Regions from separate parts of the Pseudomonas sp. 4CAES_32.4 genome, predicted to be linked through region 3. Evidence: riboswitches for the same ligand, from Rfam matches in the RefSeq annotation. Region 3 holds a riboswitch; each other region holds the start of a gene.
The links. Region 3 has a riboswitch for cobalamin ahead of AC3Y64_RS16035 (TonB-dependent receptor plug domain-containing protein). Riboswitches for the same ligand answer to the same signal wherever they lie in the genome.

Region 1: another riboswitch for cobalamin. It lies ahead of AC3Y64_RS11710 (ABC transporter substrate-binding protein); the one in region 3 lies ahead of AC3Y64_RS16035 (TonB-dependent receptor plug domain-containing protein).
Region 2: another riboswitch for cobalamin. It lies ahead of AC3Y64_RS15420 (CbtB domain-containing protein); the one in region 3 lies ahead of AC3Y64_RS16035 (TonB-dependent receptor plug domain-containing protein).

The regions. Positions count from the first base shown of each region.
Region 1 covers NZ_CM176882.1:2,590,622-2,592,939, reverse strand. The annotation lists gene AC3Y64_RS11715 (Ppx/GppA phosphatase family protein) at 1-680, shown strand, start outside; cobalamin riboswitch at 723-917, shown strand; gene AC3Y64_RS11710 (ABC transporter substrate-binding protein) at 1,064-2,077, shown strand; gene AC3Y64_RS11705 (FecCD family ABC transporter permease) at 2,074-2,318, shown strand, end outside.
Region 2 covers NZ_CM176882.1:3,471,038-3,473,355, forward strand. The annotation lists gene cobW (cobalamin biosynthesis protein CobW) at 1-311, opposite strand, end outside; cobalamin riboswitch at 411-621, opposite strand; cobalamin riboswitch at 837-1,058, shown strand; gene AC3Y64_RS15420 (CbtB domain-containing protein) at 1,182-1,379, shown strand; gene AC3Y64_RS15425 (CbtA family protein) at 1,391-2,092, shown strand; gene AC3Y64_RS15430 (cobalamin biosynthesis protein) at 2,089-2,318, shown strand, end outside.
Region 3 covers NZ_CM176882.1:3,608,430-3,610,747, reverse strand. The annotation lists gene AC3Y64_RS16035 (TonB-dependent receptor plug domain-containing protein) at 1-1,492, opposite strand, end outside; cobalamin riboswitch at 1,586-1,791, opposite strand.

The DNA.
Region 1 (2,318 bases), 1.0 Mb from region 3:
CAACCAGCGCAGTGCGCGAGGCCGATAACGCTCAACTGTTTCTCGCCAGCGCCGAGCGGCATCTGGGTTTTCCGATTGACGTCATCTGCGGCCATGAAGAGGCGCGGCTGGTCTACGCCGGCGTGACCCACGCCCTGCCAAGCGACGCGGACATGCGCCTGGTGGTCGATATCGGCGGCGGCTCTACCGAGTTGATCCTCGGTCAGGGTTCACAACCGTTGCTCACCGAAAGCATCGCCATCGGCAGCGGCACCTTGAGTACGCGCTTCTTTCGCGGCGGCGAAGTATCCGCTGGCGCGCTGCAAGCCGCCGAACGCTTCGCCATCCTGCAATTCGAACACGTCGCGCGGCGTTATCGCGCTCAAGGCTGGCAGCAGACCATCGGCTCTTCCGGCACCGCACGCATGCTGGCCAAAGTGCTCAAGGCCAATCGTCTCAACGACTACGGCCAGGACGGCATTACCTACGGTGGATTGCTGCGCCTGTCGTTGCTGCTGCTGAAAGTGAACAACGTCCGGCAACTCAAGCTCGCCGGCCTGCAACCCCACCGCCAAAGCATCTTGCCCGCTGGGCTGGTGCTGATGCTGGCGGCGTTCAAAGTGTTCGGCATCGCGCAGATGGTGCCGTCCGAACCGGGCCTGCGCCTGGGCGTATTGCACGGTTTGATGAGTCAGCATTAATCCTCGCCCCGACAGATTCGTCTCCCCTTCGGCGGCCTGATCGACTACCATGCCGCCGCCGGTTTCCACACGGGATTAATAGGGAATCCGAAATGCTTGCACAGCATCAATCGGAACTGCCCCCGCAACTGTAGGTGCTGAGCCTGCTCCACGACTGCCACTGGGATGACTCCCGGGAAGGCCGGAGCCAGGCGATGACGCATCAGTCAGGAGACCTGCCGGCACAGTGACTGACTAACCGGCGGGGTGTCCGGGAAGGACATCGTGCCGCGCGTCTCTTGATCAAATGCCGGCCTTGCGCAGTTTTCCCCAACCGCGTTCGATGGTGTGTTTCCAATCCGTACCCTCCCCGCTCCCCGTACGGATCCATTGGAGACTGCCCCATGCTGCTGCCTCGCGTTGCCACCCTCATTACCGGTCTGAGTCTTTGCACGCTGGCCCATGCGGCACCCACTCAATACCCGCTGACCATCGAAAACTGTGGCAGCCACCTGACCTTTCAGCACGCGCCGGCGCGCACCGTGACCATCGGCCAGGCCGGCACGGAAATGCTCTACGCCATGGGTCTGGCGGACAAAGTCGTCGGCACCTCGCTGTGGTTCAACAATGTCTTGGACAAGTACAAGGCGCAGAACGACCAGATCGAGCGCCTCGCCGACAACGAACCGAGTTTCGAAGCGGTCATCGGCAAGCGCCCGGAACTGGTCGCCGTGGAGCTGGAATGGATGGTCGGCCCACAAGGTGCGGTCGGCACCCGTGAGCAGTTTCATGAACTGAAAATCCCCACCTATCTGCTGCCTTCCGATTGCGAAGCCAAGGACAATCTGGTTGGTGCCGACGGCACGCGGCTGGCGCCTTTCAGCATCGATAGCATTTACAAAAGCGTGAGCCAACTGGCGCAGATCTTCGATGTGCAGGATCGCGGGCAGCAGCTCAATGATCAGCTCAAGGCCAGCCTGGCCAAATCCATCGCCACCGCCCAAGGCAAACAGCTCAAGGACGTCAGCGCCCTGGTCTGGCTCTCCAGCGCCGAAATGGACATCGAGCCGTTCGTGGCCGGGCACAAAGGCATTCCCGATTTCATGCTCAGCACCCTCGGCGTGCGCAACGTCGTGCAGTCCGACGAAGAATGGCCGACCGTCGGCTGGGAAACCATCGCCAAAGCCAACCCTACGTTCCTGGTGATCGCCCGCATGGATCGCCGCCGTTTCCCGGCTGACGACTATGAAAAGAAACTCGCCTTCCTGCGCAGCGATCCGGTGACGCGCAACATGGACGCGGTGAAAAACAACCGCATCATTATTCTGGACGCCATGGCCATGCAGGCCAGCCTGCGCATGTTCGACGGTCTGGAACAACTGGCCACGGCCATCAACGGCTATGACCTGTCGAAATGAGTTCTAGCCTGATCCGCACGTTGCTGGCCTTGGTGACACTGTTGATAGCAGTGGTCGCCGGCGTCGCCATCGGTGAAACCTCGATCAAACCGGACGTGGTCCTGCAAGTGCTGGCCAACAAACTGTGGGACGCCGGTTATGTGCTCGACCCCATTGACGAAGGGATCGTCTGGAACTACCGCCTGACCCGCGCACTGGTCGCCGCTGCCTGCGGTGCCGGGCTGGCGACCTGCGGAGTGAT
Region 2 (2,318 bases), 140 kb from region 3:
ATGAGGATGTGGTCGAGGTCGCCGCGACGCGCGACCAATTCGCGCATCACCGGGAAGAATTCTTCCTGAACGGTGCAGCACAGGCAGCCGTTGGCCAGTTCGTAAACGCGGCCGGTGGCTTCTTCTTCGGTGCAACCGATGGTGCATTGTTTGAGGATCTCACCGTCGATGCCCAACTCGCCAAACTCATTGACGATCACCGCGATGCGACGGCCCTGCGCGTTGTCGAGCATATGGCGCAGCAGCGTGGTTTTGCCCGAGCCGAGGAAGCCGGTGACGATGGTGACGGGGAGTTTGGCCAGTGTTTTCATCGGTATGCCCTTTGGCAAGCGGCGGGCATACGGGACGAGAACCGGCAACGCGCGTGCGCGCCGGAAGCGTTCGCCACCGGATCACCCCGCCCGGTTGTAGTGAGAATCTGTGACGAGGCAGGTCTCCTGGCTGACGGTGTTCAGGCATGCGCCTGGCGTTTGCTGCGCCTTCCCGCTGGCTCATCGATTGAGCTGGCAGTGGCGTGGCAGCGAACAGCACCGTTCACAGTTGCGGGGGCAGCCGCGGCATTGACCGCGTTCCCTTCTTAGCTTCGGCGTGGGCCGAAGAACCTCGAATGCGCAAGGCTACGCATCGGGTGGTGGTGGGTCAATGGGCGTTGAGTTTTGGTATAGGGGGCATATCCGTTGCTGCGGGTGCTGCTACTGGCGGTTTCGCTCTTACAGCGAGTCACTTTTTCCAAACGCCGAAAAAGTGACCCGCCGTAAGGGCGGAACCCTAATCAGCAACACCCGCAGCAACGGATCCACCCCAAAAAATTGACCAAAACCCCACCCCCATGCTCTCCTACACAACTTGTTACGGGTGCCCTTCACAGGGTGAAACGGGAAACCGGTGAATCATGTGCTTTACTCAAGCCCATGTCAGTCCGGTGCTGCCCCCGCAACGGTAAGCGAGCGAAGCGTCAAAACCACTGTGCCAGTACGGCATGGGAAGGTGACGCTTGCAGGTCGGCCTGACGCCAACCCCTCGTGAGCCCGGAGACCGGCCCGCAACACACAGCCCGCATTTGTGCGTCGCTGAACATAACAAACCCGCGGTGGGCGGGCGCTGTTTGAACCCCTGCGTGCTCGACCCGCAGGGGTTTTATGCGCTCTATATCACCCGCTGACACTCCAGAGGGAAGCGCCATGTCGATCATCAGCAGCACCGGCAGCAACACGGACAAAATCGCCAGCACCACCACACTGAGCCAACGCCTGACCGCCGCGATCTTCGCGTCGATTCTGGGCGCCAGCCTGGTCTACTTCGCCGGTTTTTCGCACATCGAAGCGGTGCACAACGCCGCCCACGATACCCGCCACAGCGCCGCGTTCCCGTGCCACTGAGACCTGTCGACATGATCAAGCGTATTGCGCAAACCGCAGGGTTCACCGGTCTGCTGGCCGCCCTGCTCCTCACTCTGCTGCAGAGTTTCTGGGTCTCGCCGCTGATTCTTCAGGCGGAAACTTTCGAGAAAGCCGAACCCGTCGCCGTTCATGAACACGCCGAAGGCGCCATGGCTGGCCACACTCACGATGCCGAAGCCTGGGAGCCGGAAGACGGTTGGCAGCGTGTGGTTTCGACCACCGGCGGCAATCTTGTCGTGGCCGTAGGGTTTGCATTGATGCTCGCCGGCCTCTACACCCTGCGCGCACCGACCAAAACTTCGCAAGGCCTGCTCTGGGGTCTGGCCGGTTACGCGACCTTCGTCCTCGCGCCGACCATGGGCCTGCCGCCTGAACTACCGGGCACCGCTGCTGCTGATCTGGCATCGCGCCAGATGTGGTGGATCGGCACCGCGGCTTCGACCGCTGTCGGCCTGTCGTTGATCGCGTTCAGCCGTCACTGGCTGATGAAGGTCCTCGGTGTTGCCATCCTCGCTGTGCCGCACGTCATCGGCGCACCGCAACCGGAAGTGCATTCGATGCTCGCTCCGGAAGCCCTGGAAGCTCAATTCAAAATCGCTTCGCAGTTGACCAACGTGGCGTTCTGGCTGGCCTTGGGCCTGATCAGCGCCTGGTTGTTCCGCCGCAAAAGCGATGGTCAATACCACGCATGACCCATGACAGCGCAGCGCCGACCTTCGTCGTCGGCCTGGGCTGCCAGCGCGGCTGCCCGGCCAGTACGTTGCGTGCGCTGCTCGATCAGGCGTTACAGGCCCACCGTATCGAACTCCAGACCGTCAAGGCCTTGGCCAGCATCGACCTGAAACGCGACGAGCCCGGACTACAGGAACTGGCCGCACAATTAGCCCTGCCACTGCTGTACTTCAGCAGCGAAGAACT
Region 3 (2,318 bases):
CGAGGGTAATCAGGTCGTCGATCTTGCGCTTGAACAGGGTCAGGCTGGCGCTGAATTCACGCTCTAGCAGCAAGCCTTTGTAGTCAACGCCGAGTTCGGCGTTGCGGCTTTTCTCCGGTTTGAGGTTGCGATTGCCGATCTCGTCGCCCGGTTCGTTGACGAACAATTGCTCGGCGTTTGGCAGTTTGTACGCCGTGCCGTATTGGCCGCGCAGGGCCCAGTTGTCGTTGAGGTCGTACAGCGAAGTGAGCATGCCGACCGTGGCACTGTCGCCGCCGCCCATGGCTTCGTGGCGGATGCCGATGCTCGGGTGCCAGTCGGGCAGGGCGTCGATTTGCGGGCGCAATTGGGTGTACACGGCGTGGGCTTCGGCCTTGTCGTTGTCGATGATCAGCACATCGTCCTGACCCTTGAACCATTGGTTGTCGGTGCCGAACACCAGCACATGCCCGCCGGACAATTCAGCCTTGCCTTCGGCCTGCACGCCCCAATCGGTGAAACCCCAATAGTCGTTGTGGTTGATGACTTTAGTGCCACCGCCCTCGACGTTGTTGACGCGGGTGTAGCGCGTGTCCCAGTCGTTGATGTGGCCTTTGACGAAGTAGCTCAGGCGTTCGTTGACGTTCTGTTCGAAGGTCGCCGTGGCGATCTGCTGTACGCGGTCGTTGGTGGTTGTGTGGTTGTCGACCGGGCGGGCGAAATCGAGGTTGGCGTCGGCGTACTGGTAGAACAATTCCAGGCGCGAATCATCGCCGAACGACTGAATTGCCTTGCCGCCAAACGTGGTGACTTCGTAGGCGCGATTCTTTTCGGTGACGTTTTTCATCTCGCTGTTGCGATAGGGCTGGTAGCCATCGGAGACGTTGTGGCTGACGTACGCCAGCAACCCGAGATCGCCGAAGCCATTGCTGAAAATGTTCTCGACCCGTGCATCTTCAGTGGTGCCGCCAAACGTATCGACACCGACGTTCACCTCACCGGCGGCTTTGCGCGACTGCGGGCTGCGGGTGACGATGTTGATCACACCGGAGACGGCTTGCGTGCCGAACAACAGGCTTTGCCCACCCTTGAGCACTTCGATGCGTTCGATGGCGTTGGCTGGCAGGGTGTCGAGATAGAGGCCGCCGTACAGCCGGTTATTCAGGCGCACGCCGTCGAGCAGGATCAGCGTGTCGTCATTGCGCCCACCTAGCAGTGAATAGGTGCCGTAGTCGAACGGGCCGTTTTTCGGCGCGACGTACAGGCCGGGAATGAACATCTGCATCACGCGGCTGACGTCGGCACTGGGCCCGGCGCGTTCGATCTGCTCGCGCGTAACGATCTCGACTTTGCTGCCGTAGTGCGCCATGTCAGCGACGGTAGTGGACTCCACCGACGGCGCGGAAACGATTTGCTGATTGAGTTCCAGCGGCGCGTCATCGGCCAACAGAACCGGGCTGAACAGGCAGCTGAACAAGAGGGTCGGAGCAGAGGTGTAGAAAGGTCGAATCATTGTCTTCTCGAAAAGGATCTTCGCAGAAGAGCATGCAAGAGAAGGCATCGCGCACACGCCGACACCGGCCCATGCCCGCCCACCGCAGGATTTTGCCAAACGAAATTCCAGGCCGGTCTCCGGGCTCGCGCGTATCGAGGCTTTCACCTTCCCATGGCCGTCTGGCCACAGTGGTGTATCGAAAGCATCACGCGCATACCGTTGCGGGGGCAGCACCGGACTCGTTCAAAAAGAACCTACCGGTTTCCCGTTTCACCCCAAGCACGGCGGCAGGGGGCACCTGAAACAGGCCGGCATCTGAACATCCGACAGACCGTTCGTCAACTTGCCTGGCTGCAGACTTCCACAGGGGGGCGTGGTGTGGCTGAGGTTGGTGGCATTTCGGGGAAAACTGTGGGAGCTGGCTTGCCAGCGATAGCGGTGGGTCAGTGATGGAGATGTTGGCTGTGCTGGCCAAATCGCTGGCAAGCCAGCTCCCACAGGGATTTTTGGTGTGGCTGGGATGGGTGGCATTTCGCAAAAACTGTGGGAGCTGGCTTGCCAGCGATAGCGGTGGGTCAGTGAATGGAGATGTTGTTGGTGGTGGCCAAATCGCTAGCAGGGCTAGCTCCCACAGGGATTTTTGGTGTGGCTGGGGTGGGTGGGATTTCGCGGAAACTGTGGGAGCCAGCCCTGCTGGCGATGGCGGTGGGTCAGTGAGTGGAGATGTTGTTGGTGCTGGCCAAATCGCTGGCAAGCCAGCTCCCACAGGGATTTTTGGTGTGGCTGGGGTGGGTGGGATTTCGCAAAAACTGTGGGAGCTGGCTTGCCAGCGATGGCGGTGGGT